Regions from separate parts of the Kitasatospora sp. NPDC127121 genome, predicted to be linked through region 1. Evidence: riboswitches for the same ligand, from Rfam matches in the RefSeq annotation. Region 1 holds a riboswitch; each other region holds the start of a gene.
What was found. A riboswitch is a leader RNA that binds a small molecule or an ion and turns the genes downstream of it on or off. The one in region 1 is predicted to bind cobalamin.
Positions count from the first base shown of each region.

Region 1 (5,555 bases):
GTCATGGAGGCCCCGGTCCAGGTCAAGGGCGAGAGCAAGGCCGCCGCCCGGGAGCGGGCGATGGTCCTGCTGGAGCGGGTCGGCCTCGCCGACAAGGCGAAGAACTACCCCTCCCAGCTCTCCGGCGGCCAGCAGCAGCGCGTCGCGATCGCCCGCGCGCTGGCCATGAAGCCCAAGCTGATGCTGTTCGACGAGCCCACCTCGGCGCTCGACCCCGAACTGGTCGGCGACGTCCTCGACGTCATGCGCGGCCTCGCCGAGGAGGGCATGACCATGGTGGTCGTCACCCACGAGATGGGCTTCGCCCGCGAGGTCGGCGACGCGCTGGTGTTCATGGACGGCGGTGTGGTGGTCGAGTCCGGCAACCCCCGCGAGGTGCTCACCGACCCCCGGCACGAGCGCACCCGCGCCTTCCTCTCCAAGGTGCTGTAGAACCGTACCGACCGGCGCCCGGCAGGCTGCTCCTGCCGGGCGCCGACGTTTTCCCCACCCAGGTAATAGGCTGGACGCAATCAGCCCGTTACCGACCTTTTGGAAGGACCTCCGTGGAGCTCGCCTCGTACGCCGATCTCGCCGTTCGGCTGGTGAACACCGAGGAGCCCGAACGCGGCACCGACACGCTGACGTCCGTGGACGCGGTGCGCGGCCTGTTCTCCGACTCCTCGCGGGCCGCCGCACAGGCCGACGAGTCCGACCTGCCCCGGCTGCGGGCGGTGCGGACCAGGCTGCGCGGGGTCTTCGAGGCCGCCGCCGAGGGCGACGAGATCCGGGGCGTCGACCTGCTGAACAGCCTGCTGATGGAGTACCCGGTCAGCCCGCTGGTCTCCGGGCACGACTACCTGGACGACGCCGGCCGGCCGCGCTGGCACCTGCACCTGGCCGACAACTCGCCGACCGCCACCGCGCACTTCAGCGCGGTCGCCTGCATGGGCCTGGCCGTCCACCTGACCGAGCTGGGCGCCGACCGGCTCGGCATCTGCCAGGCCGCGCCCTGCCGCAACGCCTACCTGGACACCTCGACCAACCGCTCCCGCCGCTACTGCTCGGACCGCTGCGCGACCCGCGCCAACGTCGCCGCGTACCGGGCCCGCAAGCGCCAGGAGGCCGAGGCCACGGCACTCGGCGCCGCCGGCTAGGTCCCCGGCAGGGCCCAGGGGGTCAGAGCTGCTCCGCCCAGACGCCCAGGCGGCGGGCCAGGCCCGGCACCCGGGCCAGCCGGGTGCTCAGCAGCAGCCGCTCCAGCCGCCGCCCCGGCGCCAGCCAGGCCGGGCGCGGGCGCAGCCTCAGCAGCACCCGGCCGAGCACCAGTTCGTCCGGGACCGGGCCGTAGCTTCGGCTGTCGCTGTCCACCGGCCGGTTGTCGGACAGCAGCCACCAGCCCCTCGGACGCCGCTCGGCGGCCCGCTTCACCACCAGCAGGTCCTGCTGGAAGGGGTGCCGGAAGAGCACCACCGCGCCGGGCCGGATCGGCGCGCCGTAGCGCACCAGCAACTGGTCGCCCTCGCGCAGGGTCGGGACCATCGACGGGCCCGCCACGTCGACCAGCCCGAACGGCACCGCGCCGCCGCCCCGCCCCCGGGGTTCCGTGCCCGCCGGTTCCGTGCCCGCTGGTTCCGTGCCCGCTGGTTCCGTGCTCCGCGCCACGACTCCTCCTCCCGGACCGCCCGGTCCCAGTCTGCCGTACGGACCGTCACCCCGTTCGATCCGTTCGATGTCCGGATTACCCCGGTTCCGGGTCCGCCTTTTGCCCTAGGCCCACCGCCCGATCGCGAAACCCCGGGGGCGGAAGGGTAATCTCGGGCGCGGGAAGACGATCTAAGGAAGGACTCCCATGTTCTCTCGTCTGTTTGCACCGCGCGCCACCGCCCACGCCCACTGTGACCTGCCCTGCGGCGTGTACGACCCGGCGCAGGCCCGGATCGAGGCCGAGTCGGTCAAGGGCACCCAGGAGAAGTACCAGGCCAACGAGGACCCGGCTTTCCGCACCCGCGCCCTGATCATCAAGGAGCAGCGTGCCGAGGCCGTCAAGCACCACATCTCGGTGCTGTGGAGCGACTACTTCAAGGCCCCGCACTTCGAGAAGTACCCGCAGCTGCACCAGCTGATCAACGACACCCTGAAGGCCGCCTCGGCCGCCAAGGCGTCCACCGACCCCGCCACCGGCCAGGCCCTGCTGGACCTGATCGCCGAGGTCGACAAGATCTTCTGGGAGACCAAGCAGGCCTGAGCCTGACGCGTCGCCACCCGACCGCCCCCGTCCGCGAGCCCGGACGGGGGCGGTCGTGCGTTCACGCCCCACCCGAGCCCGGTAAGGGTTGCCTAGCCTGAGTGGCTGTTATGCTGCCAGGGCGTCCGAGGGGGAAGTCCGGTGTGAATCCGGCGCTGACCCGCAACGGTGAGCACGGCCTTCGGGGCCGTGCCAGCCCGATCGCCCCCGGCCGCTGAACTCCCGACAACTCGCCGTGGACTGCGAGGGGATGGCGCCCGGGCCCGCGCCCGACCGGTGCCGCCCCCGCGCACCCGCGGCCCGAGGCAAGGCGCACCGTGAGCAGCACCGCAGCCGCGGGCAGTGGCGCAACGAGCCCGCCCGCCCGCCGAATACCCGCCCTCCCGCTCGCCGTCGGCCTGGCCGCCGCCCTGCTGCTCTCGCTGCTCTGCGGCGTGGCGCTGGGCGCCTCCGGGATCGGCCTGCCCCGCGTCCTGCGGCTGCTGGCCGCCGGGCTGACGGGCGGACGGCTGGAGGCGGAGGAGGCCGCCGCCTACGCGATCGTCTGGGAGATCCGGCTGCCGCGCGCCGTGCTGGCCGCCGTGGTCGGCGCCGGGCTGGCCGCCACCGGGGTCGCCGTCCAGGCCCTGGTGCGCAACGCGCTGGCCGACCCGTTCGTGCTCGGCATCTCCTCCGGCGCGGCCGTCGGCGCCAACGCGGTGCTGCTGCTCGGCGCCTTCGCCTCGCTCGGGGTGTGGGCGATCTCGGCCTCCGCGTTCGGCTCCGCGCTGGTCGCCATGGTGCTGGTCTACCTCGCGGCGCGGACGGCCTACGGGCTCACCCCGCTGCGGCTGGTGCTCACCGGCACCGCGCTCTCCTACGGCTTCTCCGCCGCCACCGCGCTGATGGTCTTCGCGGCCGCCCGCGGCGAGGCCGCCCGGGACGCCATGATGTGGCTGCTCGGCAGCCTCGGCGGCGCCACCTGGGGCTCCGTGCCGATCGCCGCCGCCACCGTGCTGGCCGGCCTGGCGTACCTGGCCTGCGCCGCCGGCCGGCTGGACGCGCTCGCCATGGGCGACGAGACGGCCGCCTCGCTGGGCGTGGACCCGGACCGGCTGCGCCGCGAGCTGTTCGTGGTGACCGCCGCCGTCACCGGCACAGTGGTGGCCGTCAGCGGGGCGATCGGCTTCGTCGGGCTGATGGTGCCGCACCTGGCCCGGATGCTGGTCGGCGCCGGGCACCGCCGGGTGCTGCTGGTCGCGCCGCTCGCCGGGGCGCTGCTGCTGGTCTGGGTGGACATCGTCTCGCGCACCCTGCTGGCGCCCGCCGAACTGCCGGTCGGGGTGGTCACCGCGGTGCTCGGGGTGCCCTGTTTCCTGCTGCTGATGCGCCGTCGCGGCTATTCCTTCGGAGGCCGCTGATGGATCTCGCCCTGGACTCCGTCTCGGTCGAGCTGGCCGGTGCCCGGCTGGTCCACGACGTCGCCCTGGACGCCGCCGCCGGGCAGGTGGTCGGACTGATCGGACCGAACGGCAGCGGCAAGTCGACGCTGCTGCGCTGCGTCTACCGGGCGCTGCGGCCGGCCGCCGGGGCCGTCCTGCTGGACGGCACGGACCTGCACGCGCTGACCGCGCGCGAGGCCGCCCGGCGGGTGGCCGCACTCCCCCAGGAGCACTCCGCCGAGTTCGACTTCACGGTGGCCGAGGTGATCGCCATGGGCCGGCTGCCGCACCGGCGCGGCCTGGGCGGCCCGGGCGCGGACGACCACGCCCGCTGCACCGAGGCGCTGCGCAAGGTCGGCGCCGAGCAGTTGGCCGGGCGGGGCTTCCTGAGCCTGTCCGGCGGCGAGAAGCAGCGGGTGCTGATCGCCCGCGCGCTGGTCCAGGAGCCCCGGCTGCTGGTGCTGGACGAACCCACCAACCACCTGGACATCGCCCACCAGTTGGACGTGCTGGCGCTGGTCCGGGAGGCCGGCCCGACGGTGCTCACCGCGCTGCACGACCTCAACCTGGCGGCCGGCCACTGCGACCTGCTGTACGTGCTGCAAGCCGGCCGGATCGTCGCCTCGGGGCCGCCCGCCGAGGTGCTCCGACCCGCCCTGCTGGCCGAGGTGTTCGGCGTCCGGGCCACCCCCGTCCGGCACCCGGTGACCGGCGCCGTCCAACTGCTCTTCGACCGGATCTGACCCACCCCCCGAAGGAATCCCCGTGCGCACCAAGGCCGTTGCCATCACCGCCCTGCTCACCCTCGGGCTCACCGCCTGCGGCGCCGAGATCGCCCCGAGCGGCGACGCCCCCGCCGCCTCCGCCCACTACCCGGTGACCGTGGAGAACTGCGGCGCCAAGCTCACCTTCCCGCAGAAGCCCGCCCGGACGGTGACCAACGACGTCGGCATCACCGAGCTGATGCTCGCCCTCGGCCTGGCCGACCGGATGGCCGGCTACGTGATGCCCGACGACAAGGGCCGGGTCGACCAGGTCGCCTGGAAGGACGGCTACCAGCAGACCGCGTGGCTCTCCAAGAAGGAGATCACCAAGGAGATCGTGCTGGGCGCCAAGGCCGACCTGGTCTTCGCCGGCTGGCACTACGGCTTCGACGAGGGCCGCGGCTTCACCCCGCAGGCGCTGGGGGACCTCGGCATCGCCTCGTACGTGCTCAGCGAGTCCTGCCGCAGCGGCAAGGGCACCGAGCGCGGTGTGATGTCCCCGCTGGACGCGCTCTACACCGACCTGGCCAACCTCGGCGAGATCTTCGACGTCCGCGACCGGGCGGACAAGCTGGTCGCCGGTTTCAAGGCGCAGGTCGCCGCCGCCCCGCAGCCCGAGCGCCGGCCGTCCGTGTTCCTGTACGACAGCGGGCAGGACAAGCCGTACACCGCCGGGAAGTTCGCCGCGGCCGACGAGATCATCGCCAAGGCCGGCGGGGCCAACGTGATGGGCGACCTCGCGGACACCTGGGTCACCGTCGGCTGGGAGAGCGTGGTGCAGCGCGACCCCGAGGTGATCCTGATCAACAACTACGGCGAGACCGGCGCCGACGCCAAGCGCGCCTTCCTGAAGTCCTTCCCGCCGCTGGCCGGCGTCTCGGCGGTCAGGAACGACCGGATCTTCGTCCTGGACTACGTCGACCTGGTGGAGAGCCCGCGCAACCCGGCCGCGATCGCCGCGCTGGCCGACTACCTGCGCACCGTCCCGGCCCGCTGACCCGCCCGCCCCCGGCCCGGGCCCCGATCAGGGCCTGGGCCGCGGGCGGGGGCGCGCAGTAGGCTCGCGGCATGATCCGCACCGCCGTCGTGACCGACGTTCCCGTCATCCTCGCCCTGATCCGCGAGCTCGCGGAGTACGAGAAG
Region 1 is NZ_JBHXTQ010000101.1:8,297-13,851, forward strand. It holds gene ACFVHI_RS33260 (amino acid ABC transporter ATP-binding protein) at 1-432, shown strand, start outside; gene ACFVHI_RS33265 (CGNR zinc finger domain-containing protein) at 546-1,136, shown strand; gene sodX (nickel-type superoxide dismutase maturation protease) at 1,159-1,521, opposite strand; gene sodN (superoxide dismutase, Ni) at 1,832-2,227, shown strand; cobalamin riboswitch at 2,316-2,455, shown strand; gene ACFVHI_RS33280 (FecCD family ABC transporter permease) at 2,545-3,627, shown strand; gene ACFVHI_RS33285 (ABC transporter ATP-binding protein) at 3,627-4,391, shown strand; gene ACFVHI_RS33290 (ABC transporter substrate-binding protein) at 4,408-5,409, shown strand; gene ACFVHI_RS33295 (GNAT family N-acetyltransferase) at 5,481-5,555, shown strand, end outside.

Region 2 (5,555 bases), on a different contig from region 1:
CCGCGCGCCCGACCCGCCGCACCCTCGGCTCGATCGCCGCCGCCGCTGCCCTCACCGCCGGCCTGCTCGGCGCCTCCGCCGTCCAAGCCCCGCAGGCACAGGCCGCCGCCTGCGACGGCACCACCGGCGTCACCGTCGTGGTCGACTCCACCGCCGTCGGCGGCGGCATCCAGACCGGCTGCGCACCCGGCGATCCGGCCAGCGGCCTGGCCGCGCTGACCGGTGCCGGGTTCGCGTACACCTTCCACCCGCGCTACCCGGGCTTCGTCTGCACCATCAACGCCCTGCCGACGACCTGCACCAACCCCACCGGCAGCGCCTACTGGTCGTACTGGCACGCCCAGCACGGCGGCCCCTGGTCGTACAGCAACCTCGGCGCGGGCAGCTACAACCCGGCACCCGGCGACGTCGAGGGCTGGTCCTTCGGCGCCGGCGCCCAGCCGGGCGTCACCGCGCTCTGACCCCCGGCGGCACCCCGGTGCCCCGGCCCCTCCGGAAGGGGGGGCCGGGGCACCGGCGGTACGGCTGTTGCGTGATGTTCGGCGCCGCCGGGCGAGGGAAGGCGAATGCCAGGTCGGCGGATCACCGCTACCTGGTCCAGGGCATTTCCGTCGACCCGGTGGGCCGGTACCAGGTGATGCCCCACTCCGCGCCCCAGTCCTTGCCGGTCCAGTCGTAGGCGGGTGTCCAGAGCGGCCGGGCCGGTTGAGGTCCCCACTCCTCCGGGTCCGGGCGCACCAGCAACTCGTCCTCATGGGCGTAGCCGCCGGTGAGTACGGTCGCCACGAACTCCGCGAAGCCGCCGTCGAAACGGTCGAGCGCACCGTCGTCGACGCCACCGAAGTCGCAGAAGACGGCCACCGGCCACTGCTCCGGGTCCGGGCCGTCGGTCAGCCAGCAGCAGTAGTTGTGGTTGCTGTTCATGCCCCAGGGCAGCAGCCCGCCCGGGTCCGGGAACACAGGGGTGCGCTCCTGGTCCCAGAACTCGTCCTCGCCCTCGACCTGCCCCCGGAACTCGGTGTCGCTCTCGAAACGCCACCCCGCCAGGCCGCCCGGCGAACCGACTCCGTGGGAGCGCTCCGTCGGCGACCGCACACCCCACTCGCCGTTCAGGTTCACCGCACCGTACAGATCGACGAACGCCCGGTAGTCCGACGGCAGTTGGACCCCGAGCTCGGCCGGTGCCAGCTCCCACGGCACCCGCGCCGGGGTGTACACCGGCTCGCCCATGATCGCCCGCAGTCGGTCCCATGCCTCGGTCATTACCTGACCCCTCTCCGGCCGCCCGTCGTCAGAAGCTGCACTTTAGGCGACGGCTCCGACAAGCCACTGACCCGACCGGAAGACCGCCGGCTGACGGGCCCCGCTCGATCTCAACGGTTCGAAGCTCGTCCCCGGCGTCCAGGACGACCGGGACCTTCGGATCAGTTGCCGTAGCGGAGCGAGACGGTGTCGCCGAGGTGGACGGTGGTGGCCCGGGTGGCGGTGGTGGCGGTGGCGCCGTCCAGGCTGACCTTCCAGGTGGAGGAGCCGCTGTTGGCGGTGCCGTTGATCGCGGTGACGGCGCCGGTGCCGGAGGACGGGGTGACGGCGGTGACGCAGCCGGCGGGGGTCGCGGATGCGGCGGAGTCGAGGACGTCGCCGAGGGTCGCGGTGGTGCCGGTCGGGGTGAGGGTGACGGCGCAGACCTTGAGCGCGCCGGTGCCGTCGTCGATGACCAGCGCGAGCTTGGCGGCGGTGCCGGGGACGAAGGTGGTGGCGGCGGCCCAGGCGGGCTCGCCGGCGGTGGTCGGGGCCGGCGGGGTGGCGGTGAAGCCGGCGCCGGCGACGGCGCGCAGGCCGTCGACGGAGGCGTAGGGGGAGGGGGTGGTGTCGGTGGGCAGGTACTTGAAGCCGCCGCCGGGCTTGAACTGCTGGGCGATCAGGAAGTCGACGGGGCTCTTGCCGGTGCCGCTGGTGAAGTCGGCGCCCTGGGGGTTGATGCCGCAGGCGTTGAGGCCGGAGACGGCCCAGCCGTTGGAGTCGGTGTTGACGCCGAACATGGCGTTGAAGGCGCCGGAGGCGGTGAGCTTGCCCTTGAGGAAGTTCTTGGCGGCGACGATCGCCGGGTCGGTGGCGGGGACGCCCCCGGTGCAGAGCGAGGCCATGGCGGCACCGGTCATGTCGATGTCGCTGCCCTGGGCGAGGGCGTTCGGGTCGCCCGCGGCCTTGCTGAAGTTCCAGCCGCCGTCGTTGTGCTGGTTGGCGCGCACCGCCGTGACGGAGGCGTCGAGCAGCGGCTGCGGGACGCGGGGGCTGCCGGCCTGGGTCTTGGCGCCCGCGAGGGCGAGGAGGCCGAAGACGGTGCCGTTGAAGTTGGCGGACGGGCCGTAGTAGCCGGGTTCGGCGGTCTGCCAGTAGGCGGCGAGGTCGGCGACGAGGTTGCGGCCCGGGCCGACCCGGGCGGGGTCGATGCCGGCGGCGTAGGCGTTGAGGATGCCGCGCTCGTAGTCCGTGACGACCGGCGAGGCGCTCGGCCAGCCGGGGGCGGCGAGCTGGTTGCGGTACACCAGGCGGGCGTTCTTGGTGGGGTCGCCGCCGGGGGTGACGTCGGCGGCGGCCGTGCCGGCGGCCGCGAGTGCGCTGAACGCCCACTCGTTGGAGAGCCCGCCGCCGGTGACGTAGCTGCCGTCGGCGGCCTGGAGCGACTTCAGGTAGGTGACGCCGGTGCTCTTCGAGGTGGCTATCTGGGTCGGGCTGGCCGTCGCGTGGGCGGGGACGGCGGAGAGCAGGAGTGCGCCGGCCGTCAGGGCGACGGTGATGGCGGAGGCGGCGGAGGCGGCGCGGGAGGGGGTGGTCCGAGAGGGGGTGGTCCGCGAGGGGGCGAGGAGGGACACGGGACAGGCTCCTTGGGGTGGCGGGCGCCGACCCTGCCCCGGAGTTCCGGCGTCCGTTGGAGGGCGCGCGACTGCCGGAGCGGTCGCCGCCCGGATCGCGTGGGCCGGCTTTCGCCATGGTGCGTGGCCGGGCGGGCATTCGGGCTCAGGGCGGCACGATGGCCACCCCACACCGCTGCGCGTCAGCCCCGGATTCGCACCGGGTTCCCCCGCTCGGCCACCGCGGACGCTACCGCACGGCGCACCGGCCGACGAGGTGATGTGATCGATATGACGACCCGTTGACTCCCGTTCGACCGCCGTGGTCTGATGAACCGATTTTTTGCCCTCGGCATTCAGGGGAAGCCGGTCCAACTCCGGCGCTGACCCGCAACCGTGGACCCACCTGTGGTGGGTGAGCCGGAATGCCTGGACCGGGGGCCTGTTCACAGAGCACTTGCGTCGTCGCGGACTACGACGCGGTCCGGACGGTCCCTGCCCAGGAGACCGTCGGCTGCGCCGTTGCGTCCTGCGTCGACCGACCAGGGAGTCGTCGTGAGGGTCAGCAGCAGTCGCACACGTCACAGGAACCGGGACCTCGCGTCCGTGGTGGTCGCCGGTGCTGTCGCGGTCGCCGCCTGCGGAAGCGTCCTGTTCGGGCGCCCCGGCACCGCGGCCGCCGACCCGATCGAGCAGTGCACGGCGACGACGGGCGCGATCGTCGCCGTCGACTTCACCCACTGGGGCGGCGGCGTCGTCCGGGGCTGCGACGCCCACCCCACGACCGGGATGAACCTGCTGCGCGCCGCCGGCTTCACCACCGCCGGAACCGAGCACGACGGGCCCGCCTTCATCTGCCGACTCGGAACCGGGACCTTCAACAGCGGCACCCAGTACCCGACGCCGGCCGAGGAACCCTGCGTCAACACCCCGCAGGCCACCGCGTACTGGTCGTACTGGATCGCCGAACCCGGCCAACAGGCCTGGTCCTACAGCCGGTTCGGCGCCGGGACGCAGAAGCCCAAGCCCGGCGAGGTCGAGGCCTGGGTGTACGGCGGCACCGACATCGGCGGTACCAGCGGGGCACCGGGCTTCACCCCGGACTCCGTGAGAGCGAAGAGCGGCGGTTCGTCGGCTTCGCCGTCCGCCTCGCCATCCGCCTCGCCGTCGCCCTCGGCGACCCCGACACCGACCGGGCCGTCCACCGCCGGTGACCCGGCGGCCGCTGTGGCCTGGCTGGCCCGCCAACTCGTCGGCGGCGACCACATGGAGAACTGGGCCGTCGAGGGGCCGGACTACCCCCGGACCGCCCTCACCGCCATCGCCCTCGCCGCCGCCGGCACGCAGGACCCGGCGCTGCGCAGGACGACCGCCTTCCTCGCCGCCCACACCGACGCCTTCCTGTACCCCGACGGACCGGCCGGCCGGCCCGATGCGAGGGCCGCCGCACTGCTGGCCCTCGTCGCCGAGAGCACCGGCGGCGATCCCCGGGCCTTCGGCGGCCGGGACCTGATCGCCGCGCTCACCGGCCACGTCTGCACGGCGGCGGGGGAGAACGGCAAGTGCACCGCCGCCGGGGACTTCCTCGGCGCGGCCTCGCCCTGGGTCCAGTCCCTCGGCGTCATCGCCCTCCAACGCGCCGGCGTCACGCCACCCGCCCCGGCGCTCGCCCGCTTCACGGCGCTCCAGTGCGCCGACGGCGGGGTGGCCGGATCGATGATCGTCGCCGGCGAGCACTGCGAGTCCGACCCGCTCACCACCGGCCTCGCAGTCCTCGCCCTGCGTACGGCCCCCGGGTACGAGACGGCGGCGAAGAAGGCTTCGGACCAGCTCGCGGCCGGACAGCAGGCCGACGGATCCCTGCTCCCGTACCTCGGCGCCCCCGGCGACACCATCAGCACCGCGAGCGCGGCCCAGGCGTTCAAGGCCACCGGACAGGACACCCGCCGGGCCGCCGCCACGGCCTGGCTCGCCGCCCGGCAGGGTACGGACGGCGGCTTCGGCCCCGACGCGTCGACCACCGACCCGGACCCGGCCGCCACCGAGCAGGCGATCCTGGCCCTGACCGGCACCGACCTCACCAGCGTTCGGCACAACCCGGACGCCGGCACGCCGCCGACGACGCCCGCCACCACGAAGCCTGCCGGAAGAACCCCCGACGCCGCCAAGGGCAGCGTCTACCTCACCGACCCGTCCCGCCTGATCAACGGCCGCTACTACGAGGGCTTCCCGGCCTTCGCCGACTTCGGCCTCACCATCGACGGCGCCTACGCCCTCGCGGCCACCGGCACCGACGACGCCGCGCTGCGCAGGATCGTCGACTTCCTGGACCAGCCGGGCAAGGACGCCAGTGAGCGCACCGTCAACGACTGGACCGGCATCGGCACCGAGTACGCAGGCGGCGGCTCGATCGGAAAGGAGGCGCTGCTCGCCGAGGCGGTCGGCCGCAACCCGCGCGCCTTCGGCGGCCACGACCTGATCGCCGCCCTGGCCGCCCTCGTGTGCACCAAGGCCGACCAGAGCACCGGCTGCGCGGCGCCCGGCAACTACACCTACGCCACCTCGGTGTTCTCCCAGGCGCTCGGCATCATGGCCCAGCTCCGGGCCGGGGACTCGACGAACGCCGCTCCCGCGATCGCCTACCTGAAGGGCCTCCAACACCAGGACGGCTCCTGGCCCAGCCTGATCCCCGCCACCGGG
Region 2 is NZ_JBHXTQ010000041.1:31,159-36,713, reverse strand. It holds gene ACFVHI_RS21005 (flagellar hook-length control protein FliK) at 1-461, shown strand, start outside; gene ACFVHI_RS21000 (SMI1/KNR4 family protein) at 589-1,263, opposite strand; gene ACFVHI_RS20995 (hypothetical protein) at 1,425-2,801, opposite strand; cobalamin riboswitch at 3,010-3,086, opposite strand; cobalamin riboswitch at 3,164-3,307, shown strand; gene ACFVHI_RS20990 (prenyltransferase/squalene oxidase repeat-containing protein) at 3,411-5,555, shown strand, end outside.
Region 2: linked by a shared signal. The riboswitch ahead of ACFVHI_RS20990 (prenyltransferase/squalene oxidase repeat-containing protein) and the one ahead of ACFVHI_RS33280 (FecCD family ABC transporter permease) in region 1 are both predicted to bind cobalamin.

Region 3 (5,555 bases), on a different contig from region 1:
GTCGCGGCAGCAGGTCTTCGCGCAGGGCGCAGCAGGGGCAGTCGTTCACCAGTGGGACGTCGGCGGCGTCGAACCCGCCTCCCGCGTCGCGCAGTTCACGGTGGACGACACCCTGCGAGGCCTCCCGCAGGTCATGGTGGAGGACCACTGCGTCCACCGCGGCCGCGGCCAACTCCCGGACGGCGGCGCGGCGTTCGGCGGCATGCAGTCCTGCGACGACCACCACGGGCAGCTTGATCCCGTCCACGCCGCTCACCAGCTGGCCTTGCGGACGCCGGGCAGGTGGCCGGCGTGGGCGTGGACGCGGAGGTTGACCCGGGAGAGGCCGAAGGCCCGCAGGTAGCCGCGGGGGCGGCCGTCGACGGCGTCGCGGTTGCGGATCCGGGTGGCGCTGGCGTCGCGGGGCTGGCGGGCGAGTTCGGCCTGGGCGGCGGCGCGTTCGGCGGGGGCGGTGCCGGGGTGGGCGATGATCCGCTTGAGCTCGGCGCGGCGCTCGGCGTACCGGGCCACGACGGCGCGGCGCTGCTCGTTCCTGGCGATCTTGCTCTGCTTGGCCATCAGACCTTCCCCCCTCGGGCGCGGATGCGGGCGACGGCGGCCTCGATGCCGATCGTGTCGATGGTGCGGATGCCCTTGGCGCTGAGGGTGAGCCGGACGTACCGGCCCTCGCCGGGCAGCCAGTAGCGCTTGTGCTGGATGTTGGGGTCGAAGCGGCGGCGGGTGCGGCGGTGCGAGTGCGAGATCGCGTTGCCGAATCCGGGCTTGCGGCCGGTGAGTTGGCAGCGGGCGGACATGGGTGCTCCCTGACGTCCGGGAATGGGCAGGACGGAGCTCACGTTACACCAGATGAAAATGACTTCCATTTCGGTGTACGGTTTCGCCCCGGCCCCGAACGCCCCGCCAACCCGCCAACCCGCCAACCCGCCAACCCGCCAACCCGGGAGGACACCCATGGCCCGTAGTGAACTGCGCCCCGTCATCAAGCTCCGCTCCACCGCCGGCACCGGCTACACGTACGTGACCCGCAAGAACCGCCGCAACGACCCGGACCGGATGGTCCTGCGCAAGTACGACCCGATCGCGCGCCGGCACGTCGACTTCCGCGAAGAGCGCTGAACCCCGCCCGCCCGAACTGAACCCCGCACCGACGAAACGCCGACCGGCAGCGACCCGTACCGCCCCGCAGCGACGAAACGGCGCCTCCCCCGGGATCCCGGGGGAGGCGCCGTCGCGGGTGGCAGCCGGCGCCGCGCGCCGCCCGCCCAACACGGCGGCCGCCCAGCACATATCCACCCCCGCCCCCGTACAGTTGGCGGTCGCCGCGGCCCAGACCACCACGAACAGCCCGGCGATCGCGTAGCCGACGTTGTCCAGCGAGATGCCCGCGATCCAGCCGGTGACCGGGTCGGTCAGATCGAGCTTCTCGTGCAGCACGCCGACCAGCTCGATGGTGCCGATGACGAAGGCCACCGCGATCGACAGCCCGGTGATCGTCAGGTTGTAGTAGACCTTCCGGACCGGGTTGGCGAAGGCCCACTGGTACGCGAAGTTCATGAACGTCCCGTCCAGGGTGTCGAACAGGCTCATCCCGGCCGCGAACAGCAGCGGCAGGCAGACGATCGCGTACCAGGGCAGCCCGGCCGCCGCGCCCGACCCGGCCATCACCATCAGGGTGACCTCGGTCGCGGTGTCGAAGCCCAGCCCCAGCACCATGCCCACCGGGAACATCTGCCCGGGCCGGGTGATCGAGCGGGTCGCCCGGTTCAGCACCCGGGCCATGAAGCCGCGCGAGTTGAGGTGCTCCTCCAGCTGCGCCTCGTCGTACGACCCGGCCCGCATCGCCCGGAACACCTTGAGGATGCCGAGCAGCGCGGCCAGGTTGAGCGCGCCGATCAGGTAGAGGAACGCGCCGGAGGCCGTCGTGCCGACCATCCCGAGCCACTTGTGGGTGGTCGAGTCGTCGTCCATCAGCGTGCTGGCCAGCTGCGCGCCGCCCGCCACCAGGGCGGCCATCAGCACCACCATCGAGGAGTGCCCGAGGGCGAACCAGAAGCCGACCGAGACCGGCCGCTTGCCGTCCGCCATCAGTTTGCGGGTGGTGTTGTCGATCACCGCGATGTGGTCGGCGTCGAAGGCGTGCCGCATGCCGAGGGTGTACGCGGTGATCCCCAGGCCCACGCCGAAGACCTGGGTGCCGACCGCGTAGTTGTGGGGCGCGACCAGGAAGATGAGCGTCCCGAACGCCACCACGTGCATGGCCAGGATCACCCCCATCAGCCCGGCCGTGCGAACGGTGTCCTCGCGCTTCCAGCGGAACGTGGGCAGCACGGACGGTGTCGCCGGCGCCTCGGCGGCGGCGGTTTCGGGCAGGGTCATTCGGGTCACGCTCCAGCACCTCGTGGAAACACTTCGTGAGATGCCGTGGCCGGTCTCCTGGCTTACGGGGGTCCCGTACCCGCCTTCCCAGGTGCGCGAGGCTCCCAGTGGCGTCGTGGGTACGGACGTCTCTCCATCGTCGACGATCACGATGGCCCGATCACAGTGGCGAGGGCCGCTCCGGACTGGGACCCCTGAGGATCCGTCACCGGTCTTCCCGAGCACCACGGCGGGGAACACCGTAGGGGCCAGGACCCACCCTTGCAAGGCTGCGCACCTGCGCAGGTGTCCAGGATCACAGGCCCCCTCCTGCAACAATGTGCGCATGCATCTCGTACCGGCCGACCGCGCGGGCCACCGCACCATCGACGGACACCGGGTCTGCGAGGCCATCGCCGCGATCGGCGACCCCGCGCACGTCCGCACCTGGGCCGAGCGGTTCTCCCTGCTCGCCGACCCCGGGCGGCTCGCCCTCCTGCTCGCCCTCCACCGGGCCGGCCCGCTCGCCGTCTCCGACCTCGCCGTCGCCACCGGCATGCGCGACCCCGCCGTGTCCCAGGCCCTGCGACTGCTCCGCACCGCGGGCGTGGTCACCGGGGACAAGGACGGGCGGGTCGTGCGCTACCGGCTCGTGGACGAGGCCATGCGCCCCCTCCTCGACGCGTGCGCCGCCGCCGAACACCACGAGCCCACCGCGGCCGTCGGCTGACCGGCCCCCCGGAGGACACGCCGGGGGGCCGGCCGGAGCAACCGCGGACCCGGTCAGGCCGCCTGGCAGGTGGGGCACCAGAAGAGGTTGCGCGCGGCGTGCTGCTCCGCCCGGACGTCGGTGCCGCAGACCAGGCAGGGCATCGCGGCCCGCCGGTAGACGTACACCTCGCCGCCGTGGTCGTCGACGCGCGGCGGGCGGCCCATCGCCTCGGGGGTGTGCTCGGGCCGGACGGTGTCGATCCGGCCCGCGCCGACGCCCTCGTGCATCAGGGCGACCAGGTCGGCCCAGATCGCGTCCCACTCGCCCCGGGTGAGGTCGCGGCCGGCGCGGTGCGGGTTGATCCCGTGGCGGAACAGCACCTCGGCCCGGTAGACGTTGCCCACCCCGGCCAGCACCTTCTGGTCCATCAGCAGCGCGGCGACGGTCGTACGGCTCGCCGATATCCGGCGCCAGGCGGCCTGCGGATCGGCGTCGGCGCGCAGCGGGTCGGGGCCCAGCCGGGCGGCGACGGCGGCCTTCTCCGCGCCGGTGACCAGCGCGCAGGTGTTGGGGCCGCGCAGGTCGGCGTAGCCGTCGTCGTTGGCCAGCCGCAGCCGGACCAGGCCGACCGGCTCGGGCGCGGGCCCGGTGCCGAAGGCGAAGCCGCCGTAGAGGCCGAGGTGGACGTGCACCCAGCCGCCCTCCTCGAAGCCGAGGAACAGGTGCTTGCCGACGGCTTCGGCCGCGGTGAGCAGCTGCCCGTCGATGGCCTTGGCCTCGTCGGCGAACCGGCCCTGCGGGCTGGACACCTCGACCGGGCGGCCGCCGAAGGCCTTCCGGTTCTCGGCGGCGAGGCGGTGGATGATGTGGCCTTCCGGCACGGGCGTCAGCTCCCCCGGGGTGGTTCGACAGGACCCGCACATCATCGCAGTCGGCACCGACAGCGCCGGATCGTCGCAGGTCAGCGGACCGGCATGCCCATCAGCCGGGCCAGGATGACGCGGTCCAGCTCGGCGGCGGTGCCGGCCACGTCCAGGTACGAGTTGTCGATGATCGGCAGCCCGGAGTTGTACCAGCCGGCCATCCGGCCGTGGATCCGCGCCACCTCCTCGTCACCGAGCCGCCGGGTACCGCCGCGCCGGGCGTTGCGGTGCAGCACGGAGTCCAGGCTGGGCAGCAGCACGACCGGGATCATGCCGGGGCCGATGTGCCGCTTCCAGCCGCCGAGGCCGATGGCCGGGCGGTCCGGGAAGACGGCGTCGTCGATGATGCAGGAGATGCCGTTGGCGAGGTAGTTGCGGCAGGCGAAGCCGCAGGTGCGGCGGGCCAGCCGGTACTGCGCCTCGGAGGCGTTGTTCCAGCCGGACTGCGGGTTGGCGAAGCCGGACTGCACCCACTCGCGGACGTCGTCCAGGCTGATGTGCGCGGTCGGGCTGGGCCGGCGCTCGGCCCAGTACCGGGCGACGGTGGTCTTGCCCGCCCCGGCCGGGCCGATCAGCAGGACGGCGATCGGACTGGCGGGCGCGTGCCGCTGCGGCGGGTGGGCGGGGAGTTGCACGGGCGCGCCGGAGGGCAGCACGAAGTGCCCGGTGGCCCCGACGGGGACCGGCGCACTGGGCGCGGGCGCGGGTGCGGCCGGAGCGGGCGCGGAGACAGGAGCCGGAGCGGGCGGCACGGGAGCAGGCGGCACCGGAACGAGCGGCACCGGAGCGGCCGGAGCCGGCGGCGCAGCGGCGGGAACAGGGGCCGGAACGGGCGGCACCGGCGGCGGCGCGGCGGCCCCCGACGGCTGCGGCCCCGGCGGAGCGGCGGGACGCGGCGGGACGTGCCCACCCCCGGCGTACTGCGTCACGGTCACCTCCCGACACCTCTCAGCGGGGAGACTACACGGCGGCCCGGCGGCGGGCACAGTCCGCCGCCGGGCCGCTGACCAGGCGTCAGCGCGTGGTGAGTTGCTCGGCCAGGGCGCGCAGGGCCAGCTCGTAGGAGCCGAGCCCGAATCCCGCGATGGTGCCGGAGGCCACCGCGGCGATCACCGAGGTGTGCCGGAAGGTCTCCCGGGCGTACGGGTTGGAGATGTGCACCTCGATCAGCGGCGCGGTGCGCTGCGAGGCGGCGTCCCGCATCGCGTACGAGTAGTGCGTGAACGCGCCCGGGTTGATCACCACGGGCACCTTGCCGTCGGCCGCCTCGTGCAGCCACTCCACCATCTGCTGCTCGGAGTTGGTCTCGTGCACCTCGACCTCGAAGCCGAACTCCTTGCCGAGCGCGGTGCAGCGCTCGACCAGCCCGGCGTAGGAGGTGGCGCCGTAGACGTCCGGCTCGCGGCTGCCGAGCCGTCCGAGGTTGGGGCCGTTGAGCACCATGACCCTGGTCACGCCGAGACCTCCGCGTAGGCGGCGACCAGCAGGGACGGGTCGGGGCCCTCCAGGACGGAGGTCTTGCCGAGGCCGTCCAGGACGATGAAGCGGATCAGGTCGCCGCGCGA
Region 3 is NZ_JBHXTQ010000050.1:14,330-19,884, reverse strand. It holds gene ACFVHI_RS23600 (CobW family GTP-binding protein) at 1-247, opposite strand, end outside; gene rpsN (30S ribosomal protein S14) at 253-558, opposite strand; gene rpmB (50S ribosomal protein L28) at 558-794, opposite strand; gene rpmG (50S ribosomal protein L33) at 952-1,116, shown strand; partial or broken gene ACFVHI_RS23580 (HoxN/HupN/NixA family nickel/cobalt transporter) at 1,273-2,376, opposite strand; cobalamin riboswitch at 2,406-2,620, opposite strand; gene ACFVHI_RS23575 (metalloregulator ArsR/SmtB family transcription factor) at 2,702-3,085, shown strand; gene ACFVHI_RS23570 (Fpg/Nei family DNA glycosylase) at 3,139-3,948, opposite strand; gene ACFVHI_RS23565 (AAA family ATPase) at 4,029-4,925, opposite strand; gene aroQ (type II 3-dehydroquinate dehydratase) at 5,005-5,433, opposite strand; gene aroB (3-dehydroquinate synthase) at 5,442-5,555, opposite strand, start outside.
Region 3: linked by a shared signal. The riboswitch ahead of ACFVHI_RS23580 (HoxN/HupN/NixA family nickel/cobalt transporter) and the one ahead of ACFVHI_RS33280 (FecCD family ABC transporter permease) in region 1 are both predicted to bind cobalamin.